DNA from 3 places in the Paenibacillus sp. JT22N7 genome. Region 2 is predicted to be linked to each of the others. Evidence: riboswitches for the same ligand, from Rfam matches in the RefSeq annotation. Region 2 holds a riboswitch; each other region holds the start of a gene.
The links. Region 2 has a riboswitch for cyclic di-AMP ahead of AC50Y5_RS29365 (C40 family peptidase). Riboswitches for the same ligand answer to the same signal wherever they lie in the genome.
Positions count from the first base shown of each region.

Region 1: linked by a shared signal. The riboswitch ahead of kdpF (K(+)-transporting ATPase subunit F) and the one ahead of AC50Y5_RS29365 (C40 family peptidase) in region 2 are both predicted to bind cyclic di-AMP.
Region 3: linked by a shared signal. The riboswitch ahead of AC50Y5_RS31060 (resuscitation-promoting factor) and the one ahead of AC50Y5_RS29365 (C40 family peptidase) in region 2 are both predicted to bind cyclic di-AMP.

Region 1 covers NZ_JBXENY010000004.1:281,901-286,978, reverse strand. The annotation lists gene kdpB (potassium-transporting ATPase subunit KdpB) at 1-739, opposite strand, end outside; gene kdpA (potassium-transporting ATPase subunit KdpA) at 762-2,441, opposite strand; gene kdpF (K(+)-transporting ATPase subunit F) at 2,482-2,559, opposite strand; cyclic di-AMP (ydaO/yuaA leader) riboswitch at 2,815-3,004, opposite strand; cyclic di-AMP (ydaO/yuaA leader) riboswitch at 3,113-3,313, opposite strand; gene AC50Y5_RS12815 (response regulator) at 3,888-5,078, shown strand, end outside.
Region 2 covers NZ_JBXENY010000014.1:89,036-94,113, forward strand. The annotation lists gene AC50Y5_RS29355 (M1 family metallopeptidase) at 1-1,225, shown strand, start outside; gene AC50Y5_RS29360 (hypothetical protein) at 1,241-2,056, shown strand; cyclic di-AMP (ydaO/yuaA leader) riboswitch at 2,486-2,657, shown strand; gene AC50Y5_RS29365 (C40 family peptidase) at 2,659-3,129, shown strand; gene AC50Y5_RS29370 (cryptochrome/DNA photolyase family protein) at 3,271-3,474, shown strand; gene AC50Y5_RS29375 (FAD-binding domain-containing protein) at 3,417-4,307, shown strand; gene AC50Y5_RS29380 (GNAT family N-acetyltransferase) at 4,307-4,837, shown strand; gene AC50Y5_RS29385 (aminotransferase class I/II-fold pyridoxal phosphate-dependent enzyme) at 4,907-5,078, opposite strand, start outside.
Region 3 covers NZ_JBXENY010000017.1:9,218-14,295, forward strand. The annotation lists gene AC50Y5_RS31050 (HD domain-containing protein) at 1-1,259, shown strand, start outside; gene AC50Y5_RS31055 (TatD family hydrolase) at 1,376-2,149, shown strand; cyclic di-AMP (ydaO/yuaA leader) riboswitch at 2,334-2,541, shown strand; gene AC50Y5_RS31060 (resuscitation-promoting factor) at 2,787-3,932, shown strand; gene rnmV (ribonuclease M5) at 4,265-4,813, shown strand; gene rsmA (16S rRNA (adenine(1518)-N(6)/adenine(1519)-N(6))-dimethyltransferase RsmA) at 4,823-5,078, shown strand, end outside.

The DNA.
Region 1 (5,078 bases), on a different contig from region 2:
AATTGACGTCCACATAAGCGACAATCGGGCCAAGCGTGACGACGACGATGAGGAAAATAATCGTCAGGCTTATCAGCAGCGTGTTCAGGGCAATTTCATTCGGCGTTTTCTGCCGCTTCGCGCCTTCGACGAGCGCGATCATCCGGTCGATGAACGTTTCACCGGGCTCGCTCGTGATTCGCATTTTGATGCGGTCGCTGATGACCCGCGTTCCGCCCGTCACGGAGTTGAAGTCGCCGCCCGCCTCCTTGATGACGGGTGCCGATTCGCCGGTAATAGCCGATTCATCGACGGAAGCGAGGCCTTCAATGACCTCGCCGTCGCCGGGAATCATTTCCCCTTGCGAGACGATAACGATATCCCCTTTGCGCAGCTCCGTAGAAGGGACGATTTGAATGCTGTCGCCCAGCAGCTTATTCGCCATAATTTCCTGCTTCGTTTTTTTCAGCGAGCCAGCCTGTGCTTTCCCGCGGCCTTCGGCTAACGCTTCGGCAAAGTTCGCGAACAGCACCGTAAAGAGCAAAATAATAAAAACAGTCAAGTTGAAGCCGATGCGATCCTGCGAGTCGAAGTACCCTGGAAATAGGGTCATGAGCAGAACGATCAGCGTTCCAATCTCGACAACGAACATGACCGGATTTTTCATCATATGGACCGGATTCAGCTTGAGGAGGCTCATCTTTAGCGCCTCAGTCACGAGCGGTCCGGTGAACAGTTTTTTAGCACGTTGGTCATTCATAACGCTTACCCCTCATTTCCCTTTAACGGATCGTTAAAAACTCGGCAATTGGCCCTGTGACAATGACGGGCAGAAACGTGAGCGCGCCGATCAAAATAACGACGCCCATTAGCATAACCGCAAACAGCGAATTGTCCGTTCGGAACGTGCCAATCGTCTCCGGCACCCACTGCTTGCGGCTGAGTGATCCGGCAACAGCAAGCAGCGCAATCATCGACATATATCGGCCGAAAAACATCACAAGCCCGGTCGTTATATTCCAGAACGGCGTATTGTCGGCCAGCCCCTCAAACCCGGAGCCGTTGTTGGCGGCCGAGGACGTATATTCATAAAGCACCTGCGTAATGCCATGAAAGCCCGAATTGGATATAGCGCCTTGCCCCAGGTCGGTTAGAAAAGCCGCTGCCGTTGGCGCGAGAATAATAAACGGATGCACGAGAATGGCAATGGCAATGAGCTTCATTTCGCGCGGCTCTATTTTTCGTCCGAGAAATTCTGGTGTCCGTCCGACCATCAGCCCGCAGATGAACACCGTCAGCATCGCATACATCAGCATATTGACGAGCCCGACGCCTTTGCCGCCGAAGACGACGTTCAGCATCATTTGGGCAAGGGGAACGAGCCCGCCAAGCGGAGTGAGCGTATCGTGCATCGAATTGACCGAGCCGGTCGTGGCCGCCGTCGTCACCGTCGTGAACAGCGCGGACTGGGCGATGCCGAAGCGAACCTCCTTGCCCTCCATGCTGCCTTGCGAAGCGTCGATGCCGAGTGTGGCGATCAGCGGGTTGCCGCTTTTTTCAGCCGTATAGGAAATCGTAAGAAAGATCAGAAACAGCGCCATCATCGCCGAAAAAATAACCCAGCCCTGCTTGCTGCTTTTCGCAAACCGGCCATACATGAAGGGCAGCGCGGCAGGCAGTGCCCACATGGACAAAATCTCAATGACATTCGTCAGCGGGTTGGGATTTTCGAACGGATGGGCGGAGTTGACTCCGAAAAAACCGCCGCCATTCGTGCCAAGATGCTTAATCGACTCCAGCGAGGCGACTGGCCCGATGGCGATATGCTGAACCGCGCCCTCGAGTGTCGTAACGGTCAAGGTAGGGCTAAGCGTTTGCGGCACTTGCAGCGCCACAAGCAGCAGCGTAATGATAATAGCGAGCGGGAAGAAAATCCGCGTATGTGCTTTGACGAAATCCTCGAAAAAGTTGCCGAGCGTTCCGCCTTTGCTCGTAATGCCGCGCACGAAGGCGACAGCAACGGAAAAGCCGGTAGCGGCGGACGTAAACATCATCATCGTAATGACGGCCATTTGCGCAAAATACGTCAGCCCTGATTCGCCGCTGTAATGCTGGAGATTCGTATTGGTCATAAAGCTGATGACCGTATTTAGGACGAGTGTCGGCTCCATGCCGCCGATTCCATTCGGGTTAAGCGGCAGACCGCTTTGCACCCTCAGCAGTACATAGCTGACAGCTACGAGCACGAAATTGAGTGTAATAAAGCTGAGCGCATATCTTTTCCAGCTCATGCCTTGGCGATTTTTGAGCCCGATTACTGCATATATGAGCGCTTCGATTCGTCCAAACAGCTTGTCAGTACGGTTTGGAACGTTTGAAAACACGGAATATAAATAATGCCCAAGCGGCTTTGCGATCAGCATGATCATGCCGACGACTACCGCCATTTGCAAGACGTCCACAGCTGTTCCTCCCTTGCTATAAATGATGAAACGTTATTTGCTAAAATTTTTCCGGATGGAGCAAGGCGTAGACGAGATACACCAGCAAAGCTCCTGTAACGAGCAATATGAGAATCATCCCCGTTCCTCCGTTTCGCTAATGGACCGATCGCACCAGCGTATAAATCCGGCAATCAGCCCGAAAGCTGCGATTAAGGTCAAAGCCATTCCGATATCCAGCATAGCTGCAGCGCTCCTTATTTCGTTTTATCCCTAGTCATTTTGGAAAAAAAGGCAGCAAAAAAGAAGCCTTGGGCAAAGAGGACTCTTCACCCGCAGCTTCCTTCATCCGGGCATCATACGCCCCTGATTCGCCTGCGATAAGTGTAAGTGTGGCCTCTCCCGTTGACGCTTGCGAGGTTAGCTGTCGGATTCGGGCGCGAGAGACGCCCTACGCTTGGCACTTATCGTGCCCTTGCGATTCACCCCGTGACGTTCCCTGCAATTGTCCATTGGACAACGACAGAGAGCCGTCGATGGTTCCCCCGTTTCTGCGGCAGTGCAGAACTCAGCGTTTGAAACAAAATGCCTGCCGATGTTGCGAGTGTTATTTTCGAAAAAAAGACAACAAAAAACCACAGAGGCGTATGACGCTCTGTGGCCTGATTTACAAGGTCACAATCGTTCACCATTCCTCTCTACACCTGCGCTTACGAGGTTAGCTGTCGGATTCGGGCGGTGAGAGTCGCCCTACATTTGCCTGAAGTTTCATGACACTCCTGCAAACGATTCACCCCTGCGCTGCCAGCTTCCGACTCTCACATCGGATGGCTGCAGTGCGTTTGGTTCCCCCGCTCTTCGCCTATTGGGCGAAGACTCAGCGATCAAGCAAAAACGACTTCGTCGTCCTTCTGGGACGAGCGAAGAGCTTTGCCCTTAGAAATATAGAGAAAGGATAACGAAAACCTATACTTTCCTATATTTCAAGGTGAAACGGCTATCGCCTTCCTTTGGCGGCGCAGCGCGTTTCAGTCCGAGAAATATAAGCCTATTTATAAGTGCAAAACTTATAAATTCTTATATTTCAAAAAAAGGTTCATGCATGCTATGAATCATACTCCCCCGCCGCGATTGCTGTAAAGGAAGCTTACGCCGCAAAAGAGAGCGAATGCAGCGGATTAGTTTGATTTTAAACGCTTACAACGAGATTTATCTTTAGCAAGGTCGATTTATCTCGCGATTTCTTTAAAATATAGGAAAGCATATGATTTTTTTCTTCCTTTCTCTATATTTCATCGCGAAACGGTAGCTTTGCCGCCAAAGGACGGCTTCAGCCGTTTACGCTTGTTTACTCAAAGCACCCCCTCTTTCCAGAAAACAAGGAAACGAATATGATAAATAGCATGCTGACAGAATCAGGTGTTTGCGGCTGCTCGGCCGCGTATTTAAATAGCGGGGGGATGAACGATGTATAAAGTGCTGCTGGTAGATGATGAAGAAGAGACGCGCAGCGGGCTGCTGCACGAAATTGCATGGGAGCGCCATGGCTTTGAAATTGTAGATACGGCGGCGAACGGCAGGGAAGCGATGGAGCTGATTGAGCGTCTGGAACCGGACATCGTAGCGACGGATATTAGCATGCCGTATATGAACGGCTTGGAGCTGGCGGAATGGACGAGGAAGACGTATCCGCTGACGCGCATCGTTATTTTTTCCGGCTATGATGAATTTGAATATGCGAAGCAGGCGATCGGCTTGCAGGTGGATGAGTATATTTTAAAGCCATTTTCCGCGCAGCAGCTGCTTGAGGTGATGGACAAGGTGAAGGAGCGGCTGAACGATGAGCGCGAGAAGCGGGAAAATATGCAGCTTTTGCAGGAGCATTACCGTACGAGCCTGCCGGTCGTAAAGGAGCTGTTCCTGTCGTCGCTGCTCACCCGCAAGCTTCCGCTGCGGCATATTGAGGAGAAGCTAGAGAAATATGAGCTGGATTTAGCGGGAGAGGCGTACATTGTGTCCGTGCTGCACACGCATGTATTGGAAGCGCTTCCCGGATTGCCGCTCCGCGCAGCGGAAAGCTCGCTTGCGGCCTCCAGCGATCTCGACCTCAAGCTGTTTGCCCTGCGCAATGTGGCGGAAGAGGTGTGGGGCAGACTCGGGCTGGGCAAAGTTTTTCTGCATCAGGATCGGGTGGCGCTGCTCGCAGTTGGACGGGGAGGAAGCGCGCAAGAGCTGATGGAGCGGACGCTGGGCGGGCTTGCTGAAATGCTGCAAAATATTCAGAAATACTTGCGTTTTCCCGTGACGATTGGGGTCAGCTCAACGCTGGCGGATGTCGCGCAGCTAAAGCAGGGCTATGAGGAGGCGCAGCAGGCGCTCGATTATCATAATTTGGTGGGCAGCAACCGGATCATCTGCATTGACGATGTAGAGACGCGCTATGTGGAGGAGCTGCAATTTGACGAGCTCAAGGAGCAGGCGCTCATTCGCTGCCTGCGCGTAGGCACGCATGAGGAGCTGGAGCAGCTGCTGGCTGCGCTTTTTGACGAGATTGAAGGCGTCCATGCCGCTTACCGGGAATACCAGCTTTACATGCTGGAGATGATGACGGCGGTCATGAAGCTGGTGAGGGAGGCAGGGCTGAACCTGTACGATATT
Region 2 (5,078 bases):
GTACAGCGCCCAGATTACAGTGCCAGAAAACTTTGCGGTCGCTGCTACCGGCATTCAGACCAGGGAAGCTGTGACGCAAAATGGCACAAGCACCTATCAGTTCTATGCCGAAGACGTGCATGACTTTGCTTGGTCAGCCTCGCCGGACTTCATATATGCGGAGGACACATTGTCAGGAACGGGTATTCCGGGTGTTCGCATTAAGCTTTATTTGGACCCTGCCCACGAAGGGCTGAAAGACCGCTATATGCATGCAGCAAAATCAGCACTGTCCAAATACGCGGAGTGGTACGGCGATTATCCGTATTCGACGCTGTCCATTATCGTCCCTCCGAAGGGTGCGAATGGTGCAGGCGGCATGGAGTATCCAACGCTCGTAACCGCTTTAGCTGCTGAATCCGATAACCCTGGCTACAGCCTCGAGCGCACCGTTGTACATGAAATTGGCCATCAGTATTGGTACGGGATGGTTGCATCGAACGAGTTCGAAGAAGCGTGGCTCGACGAAGGCTTTACTTCTTATGCGGAGGATAAGGTGATGGAGAACGCCTATGGCGTTGAGCCTAACTTGGCTATGGAAGCCAGCTATATTACGGCCCCTGCCCCGCTGAAGCAGCCTTCATGGGCTTATCACAACAGCGATGAGTACGCGGAAAATGTATACATGCGCGCCAAGCTTGTGCTGGTCGGCATTGAGAAGCAGGTCGGAGCAAAGACGATGTCAAAAATTATGCGCACATATTTTCAAAAATACAAATTCAAGCATCCCACCACGTCTGATTTCCAGCGTGTCGTTGAGCAGATTACGAAGGAAAAATGGCAGGACTACTTCCACCAGTATGTATACGGCAGCCTGATGGCGGATTTTTCAGTAGAGGCTATTCGAGTGAATGAAGTGGAGCAGGATGGCCAAACGGAGTACGAGTCTACCGTGCTGATTAAGCGCAATGGCGGGCAAAATGGGCCAATCCCGCTCGTATTCTCCTTTACCGACGGCGAAAAGATTTCGAAAACATGGGATGCCGCCGAGTCGCATATCCAGTACAAGGTTGTGCATGCTGCTCCGCTTGCCTGGGTGGCGGTTGACCCGAAAAACAGCAATGTGCTGGACAACAAGCATATTAACAATTTTATGCGCGCAGAAGTGCCCGAGCAGTCGCGCATTCGATGGAGCCTCGGCCTGACGAAGCTCATCGAAGGCTTGCTCGGATCCGTAGGCTGGTAGAGAGGAGGTTGAAAAATGAAGCAGCATATGAAGCAAGGCTGGCGGCTCGCTATCCGCCATTTCTATATCGTCATTCTGTTATTCCTTTACCAGCTATTATGGGGACTTTTCCTTTACCGTTTTGTTGATATGACTGTACTGCCGCTGCTGCGGCGCTTTCCGCTCCAGCATCCGTCTGACTCGGCCGTGTCGCTGTTCTTCAGCGAGGCCCAGTTTCAATTGACGAAGACGGATTTGATCAATCCTTATTTGTGGCTTCTGGGCGGCTTGTTCGCTGCCCGCATGCTGCTGACGCCGCTGTTCAATGCGGGGCTGCTCTACTCGCTGCATCATATGGGCGAAACAGGTGAAACACAGTTTCTTCAAGGCATTCGCAAAGCTTGGAAGCCCGTGACGCTGCTCTATTGGCTGCGCACGCTGCTTATTTTCGCACCCGGCTGGTTCCTGCTGCCTCGCGCCTTCAAGCTGCTTATGGAGGGCCATTCGCTGGGCGAGCTGCTGCAAGGCACGCTGCCGGGCTTTGGCGGCTGGCTGCTATGGAGCTTCCTCGTTCACCTGCTGCTGCTCGCTATGCAGTTCGGCGCCGCCTCCGGCACGGGCTCCTTGCGCTGGCTCAGCCATGCGCTCCGAAATCTTTTCCCTTATGCCGGCCTCTCTCTGCTGATGTGGCTGCTGGCTGTTGCCGCTTCGCTCGCTGTGTCTGGGCTTTCCTATGCTTGGGCAGGCATGCTGGCACTCATCATGCATCAAGCCTATCATCTGCCGCGCACCTTGTTAAAAGTATGGACGCTCGCTGCCCAATACGATTGCCTGCAATCAAAGCAGAGCTGAGACCCTTAGAAAAATGAGGGCAACCCCACCTAATTCTCATTTAGTATTCTCATTTTTCTAAAGCCCTTCTCATAAAAAAACCGATTGCGGCCAAAAGGCCGAAATCGGTTTTTTGCCGTTATCCTGCACCTGCAGGTAAAGCCTCCATTTACTTCCCAGCCTATATGGCGACCTAGCTCAAACTCTCTAAATCTTCATTTTACGCTATAATTCTTGCCTATTCACACGATTCATAGCATATTAGCTGCCTATTTCTCATATAAACTGACAAAATGTTTTTTTGCCCAAGAACGGCGATAGATCGAACATTTATTAGGCAAGAAACTTGTTTTAACGCAAAATTGAGCCAAAAGGTTACATGAGAATTATTAGAAATTCATTCATATAGAAGGAAATCACATGAAAAAAACGAATTATTAGCGCAGAGCAAAATTAAACCAGCCTAATTTTTTATACCGCAAAGGTATAGAAATACGGGGGAACCACTTTGGGTGAATTGATTTCGATGCTTGGACGGCTTGATTCAAGTGTCTTGGAAATCATAGGGAACCTTCACAACCGAACCCCACAGCTAACCTCGTCGGCACCGGAAGGAGTTTCAAATTTTGAAGAAGGTTACTGCACTACTCGTTGGTCTTGTATTAATGCTTGCTTTCCAAGCAGGCAGCGTGTTCGCGAGTTCGAAGATGGATGGTGTTATCGCTGATCTGATCGGCACACCGTACCAAAGCGGCGGAACGACTACGAAAGGCTTCGACTGCTCCGGTTTTACGAAGTATGTTTTCGACAAAATGGGCATCGATCTTTCCCGTACTTCCCAAGCCCAATCGAACGATGGCAGTGAAGTGAAGAAGAGTGACCTGATCGCTGGCGATCTCGTATTCTTCAACACGAGCGGCAAAGGCATCTCCCACGTTGGTATTTACGTAGGCGATGGAAAGTTTGCACATGCTTCCTCGAGCAGAGGCGTTATTATTAGCAAACTTAGCGAGTCTTATTATGCTGATCGTTACGTATCAGCTACACGCGTTATGAGCCAAGACGCTTACGACAAGTACGCAAGCGAGCAATAGAGCCAGGCCACGCTTTTTTCGCTTACATAACGAAAAGCTGCTGTCTCAATCAGCAAAGCCGCAGTTGTTTGTCTTCGGACAAATAGCTTGCGGCTTTGCTGTTTTCTGGCAACGCCTTATGCAAGGGCACGCGACCACGCTATGCAGCAGGTTGTACGCGCAGCGGGACGCCGCTGGATGACGCTCGACGATGCGCCGCTGGCCGATTTGGAGGAGCTCCATACGTTTTCTCGGCGCAGTGAGCCTTACAAGGTATTTACGCCGTTTTACCGCATATGGCATCCTTTATGCAGAGCCACTATTCCCCTGCGGGCGAGACAACACTGCAGCAGCTTAATACGCTGAAAAATATAGATGCCAGCATGGCAGAGCGCTTCAGTCTTCCGCGGGAGCATCTGGCTGCGGCAGCCTTTCGGCAGATAGATGACTCAGCCGGGCGCGGCCAATCCCACGCGAGCCATGCAGCCGAGGTGTTGGAGCAATTTCTAAATCAACGCCTGTCTGGCTATGAAGGCGGCCGCGACCAGTTTGCGGACGACCATACGAGCCATTTGGCGCGTTATTTGAATACGGGAGCGCTGTCAGCACGGCAAGCCTACGAAGCGGCGCAGCAGCAGTTTGGAGCCGAGGCGTGGATTAGACAGCTGGCATGGCGGGATTTTTTTCTATATCAAGGAAAATACAATGAGGACTTCTACCGATATGAGCAGAAGCTTGATTTATCTGCGCTAAGCGATCAGCATTTCGAGGCATGGAGCGAAGGAAAAACGGGCATTCCTGTTATTGACGCCGCTATGAAGCAGCTAAATGAAACGGGGGAAATGCCGAATCGGCTGCGGATGGTTACCGCCATGTTTTTGACGAAAAATCTGTTATGCCCATTTACGCTGGGCGAGCAGTATTTCCGCCGCCAGCTGGCCGATTATGATCATACACTGAACCGAGGCGGCTGGCTTTGGAGCTCGTCGCTCGGCTACGACGCCGCGCCATATTTTCGCATTATGAATCCGGCCACGCAGTCCGCAACACATGATCCGAGCGGCACTTACATTAGACGCTGGCTGCCGGAGCTTGCCCATCTGCCTGATAAGCAAATCCACCTACCGCAGCCGCATGCCATCGTTGATTTGAAAGCTTCACGCGCCCGCGCGATTGAGATTTATAAGGAGATTGTATAATGATGACAAAAGCAAATGCTGCTCCTGCTGGCGCCCAGCCGCCATTTGGCTGGAAGATTGCCGCTATGGATGAATCCCATGCCCGGCAGTTGTGCGATTGGCGGTATGAGCCGCCTTACGGCATCTATCAATGGCCCGCATGGGAGGTTATGGAGCAAGCCGAAATGGAGTTCGGTGATCCCGAGCTGCGCCAGAGGCAATATGCTGCTATTTTAGACGATCGCGGGGAGCTCGCTGGTTTTGCACAGTTTTTCCCGCTGGGGGATGAAGTGCTGCGGCTTGGATTGGGTCTGCACCCACAGCTTTGCAGCAGGGGCTCAGGCACCGCCTTTGTGGCGCTGCTGGTAGAGGAGGCTTGCCGCCGCGCTCCTAATAGCGAGCTGGATTTGGAGGTGCTGACCTGGAATGCACGTGCTATTCGTGTATACGAGAAGGCAGGCTTCCGCATTACCGACACGTATATCCGCCCGACCCCGCAAGGCGCGGCGGAATTTCATTGCATGGTTTACGGAGGAGGGGAAGAAGCCTAGCGTCTCTCTTACCCCTCCACTTCCTTTCCGCTTCCTTTTCTAGCCCTTTCCTTACCCTCTCCGCTCCCATCAACCGCCGACCCGCTCCAACTGCTGCAATTGCAACGGTTCAGCCTGCCTCGTCTGGCTCATGTAACAGCCCATTCGCTCCAAAGCCTCCGACAGCTTTGCTGATGATACCGAATAGGAACAGCGGATGCGCCCTTCACCGCCCGGGCCAAAAACATGGCCTGGCACGACG
Region 3 (5,078 bases), on a different contig from region 2:
ACCCCGTTCATAAATATATTTATGTTCAGGATCAGACGATATGGGATCTAATCAATACGAAGGAGTTTCAAAGATTACGGCGTATTCGGCAGCTCGGAACGTCTTATCTTACTTTTCATGGCGCTGAGCATAGCCGATTCTCCCATTCTCTTGGCGTGTATGAAATTACTAGAAAGATTATTTCCCAATTCGAACGCAATGGTTTTCCCGGCTGGCCGCAGGAGGAGCGGCTATTGGCGCTTTGCGCTGCACTGCTGCATGACGTTGGTCATGGGCCATTTTCCCATTCGCTGGAACAAGTATTCGATACGCATCACGAGCAGTGGACCTGCAGCATTTTGCTTGAGGACACCGAGGTCAATCGTATACTACGAAATGTAGCAGACGACTTTCCTGAACATGTCACTGCTGTTATTAATAAGACATATCCGAATCCAATTGTTAGCGGCTTGATTTCCAGTCAGCTTGATGCGGACCGAATGGACTATTTATTGAGGGATGCTTATTTCACAGGGGTCAATTATGGCAACTTTGATCTGGAGCGTATTCTGCGTGTGCTCCGTCCTATTAATGGAAGGATTGTTGTTAAAGAAAGCGGCATGCACGCCGTAGAGCATTATTTGATGTCCCGCTATCAAATGTATTGGCAAATTTATTTCCATCCGGTTACGAGAAGCTCGGAAATCATCCTTAGACAAATATTTCGCAGAGCGAAGGAGCTTTATGAGGGTGGGTACACATTTGGTTGGATGCCGGAGCCGCTGAAACGGCTGCTTGACGGGACAATTGGGGTTAAACAATATTTGAAGCTGGATGAGGCGTATTTGCAGACAGCCTTTATAGAATGGAGCGACGAAGGCGATGAACTGCTGGCGGAGCTATGTGATCGTTTTTTGACGCGTCGCCTCTATAAATACATCATGTTGGATAAACCGGATATTGGCCTCTTTAATGAAGTAAGACAACAATTTGCAGCGATCGGGTTGAACCCGGATTACCATATGGAAATTGATTTTCCATTTGATCAACCGTATGATGTGTATCAGCCTGATACGAAAAAAGGCGGAAAAGAAGAAAAGACGCCGATTTTGTTAATGGATAGCTACGAGGCTGTCAGTGAAATTTCCACGAAATCTGACATCATTCGTTCCATTACTGGACTTCATCAGGGCCAGTCCCATTTGTATTATCCGGAAGAGAAGCTGCGCGCTGCCGCTGATCAATTAAGCGATAAAGTACGAATGTTATTTAAAATATAGGAAAGTATATGATTTTGCCATACTTTCTCTATATTTCTCGGACTGAAACGCGCCGCCAAAGGACGGCTTTCGACCGTTTCACCATAGACTATAATATAGAAGGAGCTTGCTCAATTATGATTTCTTTATTCGACACACACACCCATTTGGACTCCCCGCATTTTGACGAAGACCGCGAAGCTGTTATCGAAAGAGCGCGTGCGGCAGGGGTGGATTTAATGGTTAATATTGGATTCAATCGGGAAACGATTCCAACAACACTTGCGCTGGCAGAAAAATATGATTTTATATATGCAGCAGTTGGCTGGCACCCCGTTGACAGCATCGATATGCTGCCGGAGGATCTGGGATGGATTGAAGAGCTTTGCTCTCATCCTAAAGTGGTAGCCATTGGCGAAATCGGACTGGATTACCATTGGGATACGTCCCCAAAAGACGTCCAGCATCGCGTATTTCGCGAGCAAATTCGCTTAGCCAAGAAGTTGAAAAAACCAATTATTATTCATAATCGCGATGCCCATGAGGATATTGTCAAGCTGCTGAAGGAGGAAAATGCTTCTGAGGTTGGCGGCATTATGCATTGCTTTTCCGGCAGTCCAGAAACGGCTCAAAAATGCCTCGATATGAACTTCTATATATCGTTCGGGGGACCGCTTACATTCAAAAATGCAAGGGTGCCAAAAGAGGTGCTTGCGATGGTTCCGAGTGACCGAATTTTGATCGAAACGGATGCCCCATATTTGACCCCTCATCCATTCCGAGGGAAACGAAATGAGACGTCTTATGTGTCGCTCGTTGCGGAAGCCGCAGCAGAAATATTAGGAAAATCGGTGGCCGAAATCGCCAATTTAACGACCGAAAACGGTAAAAAATGTTTCGGAATTGTGTAAAAACGGCTATAAAAACGAGAATAAGTGACCTTTACGGCGATAAAACTAATTTTTCATGCTGAAATAGACTCTCTTTTCCGTAAATATCCTAAAATTTCGCTTAAATCGGTTTTTATCTGATCTTTACAATTAGGCTCCGATGAAGGTATGATTCATTTCAGAGCTTTAAATTTTTGTATTGGATTTCCAGTTTGCGCTTAATCTTCGAACTTTGGAGAGCGGGGGAACCATGCACGATGCTGTGAGGAATTTGCGGATCACATTGCACGCGCACCTGAATTTCTTCTAGGGGTGAATTTGGCGGGGATTGCCATGAGCATTCTTCCGACGATAGGGCAGCTCTCTTGCCCGAACCCGACAGCTAACCTCGTAAGCGTTTATAGAGAGTGATCAACCTCGTGCATCCACCATTCCTGAATAGTCTATTTTGACGTTCCCGGGAAGCCACGAAACAGATCCTCTGTCGACGGGCTTTCTTTTTATTTTTGAATATTGGGTAAACCGTCGTCATAGGGTAAATCTAGGAGGTTGCAGAGGAAATATACTGGAGCGTGCTAGAAGCACGCCAATATACTATAGTCGCGTCAATGGTATCATGCGTAATTCGACGGCGGGGCTATGAAGGAGGACCGATGAAGTGGGCATTATTCAATCAAGTGAGACCCATGGGAAACGATCATCCAGCATGTCTTTCGCATTGCGATGGAAGCGTGAAAACTTGCGTTTGATTCTTTTGAGTACTACGATCTCAATCGCTATGACTTTCATGTTTTTGGTGTTGTTGTACGGATCGGCTGACAAAAGCGTATCCGTAGTAGTGAATGGACAAGAAACCGTTGTTTCAACGAAACAATGGGTCCTGCAACGCCTACTGGATGAACAAGCTATTACAATTGGCCCGCATGACGAGGTATCTGTACCTCTGAATACGGCAGTAAAGGATGGGGACCGCTTTGAAATTAAGCATGCGGTACCGCTACTTGTAAAAGCTGATGGCAAAACATCAACGGTGTACACGACAGAGAAAACCGTGCAGGCAGCGATAAAGAAATTAAATATTCCTGTTGAAGATGATGATAAAGTATTACCTTCGCTTGGCTCGGGCGTCAGCGCGGATATGACCGTAACAGTCATTCGCGTCGATACGAAGCTAGGCAAGTCGTCCAGCCCAACACCGTTCACCATTGTGAAGAAGGAAGATCCGAACCTGGAAGTAGGCAAGGAGAAGGTTGTGCAGACGGGCAAAGAAGGCGTCGTAACGATCAAAATTGAGAAGCAGTTTGAAGATGGCGTACTTGTCTCCAAGAAAGTGGTAGACAAGGTAGTCGAAACGGTTGCGGTCAATCAGGTCGTTGCAGTCGGTACGAAAAAGCCGGAGCCTAAAGTTACTGTGCTGTCGACAGCGACAACCAGCAACAATGTAACGGTAGACGGCACAACGCTCACATCCAAAAAAGTGCTCAGCAACGTCACATTGACGGCCTATTCAGCTGGCTTAGCATCAACGGGCAAGAGCGAAGGGCACCCGGACTACGGAATTACGGCCTCTGGCGCTAAAGTATCGGAAGGACGGACAATTGCCGTTGACCCGGATATCATTCCACTCGGTTGGTGGGTGTATATCGAGGGCATTGGTTTCCGCCGTGCTGAAGATACCGGAAGTGCGATCAAGGGCAATAAGATCGATGTTTATTTTGACAGTGAGAAGCAAGCTAATAAATTTGGTAAGAAAAAAGGATTTACCGTTTATGTGATTGGTCCTAACAAGCCATCGCTTAGCTAATTAGTGGCAGTTCTTTATGGATTGTGCTCTAGTTTATCGCAATCATAAGCTAAATATGACAGGATGCGGAAGAGGCCTTGCCTCTTCTTTTTGTTTGCGTCAGATTCGCTTGAATGGCCAATTGGGGTTATAATAAAACAGACGTGAATGAGCGGGTTGTTGTTGCAGCAATCGCCCATTTTTTCTGAAATATAAGATTGATAAGTTTCACATTTATAATCAGCTTATATTTCACCGCGAAACGGCAGCTTTGCCGCCAAAGGACGGCGACAGCCGTTTACGCTTGAACGAATATCCAAGATAAGTTTCCCTTTGTGAAAGGATTGTTCGATGTGATCAAGGAAATGATTGTAGTAGAAGGCAAAGAGGATACGGTAGCGATTAAGCGGGCCGTTGAAGCCGATACGATTGAGACGAATGGATCGGCCATTGGCGAGGATGTGCTGCGGCGCATCGCGCTGGCACAGGAGCGCCGTGGCGTTATTATATTTACAGATCCGGATCATGCGGGAGAGCGTATTCGTAAAATTGTCGCTCAGCGCGTGCCGGGCTGCAAGCATGCTTTTTTACCGCAGGAGCTGGCTTCCTATAAAGGGGATATCGGCATTGAGAATGCGGCGCCTGATGCGATTAGGCAGGCGCTCTCGGAGCTGCGTACAGAAACGGCTGAGAGCGTCGGGGCCATTACATGGGACGATCTGATGGCAGCTGGCTTAATTGTGCATGAAGAAGCGGCAAAGCGGCGGCTGGTTATGGGCAAGCTGCTGGGGATCGGCTATGCGAACGGGAAGCAGTTCTACAAGCGCTGCACGAGCTTCTGCATTACGCGCGAAGAGTTTGAGAAGGCGCTGCAAGCCATGGAACAACAGGAACAGGGGTGACGAAGGCGTATGACGGAGCAACAAAGCTTGAATAAAGGCGCAGTTAAGGCCGCAGAGGTAGCTACGCCTAAACGAACAAAGGAAATTATTGCGAAGTACGGGTTCTCCTTTAAGAAGAGCTTGGGACAAAACTTTCTCATCGACCAAAATATTTTAAACAATATTGTCAGCGCAGCTGAGCTTGACGAGACAAAAGGCGCGCTTGAGATCGGCCCTGGTATCGGAGCATTGACGCAGCGCCTTGCTGCAGTTGCGGGAACGGTAA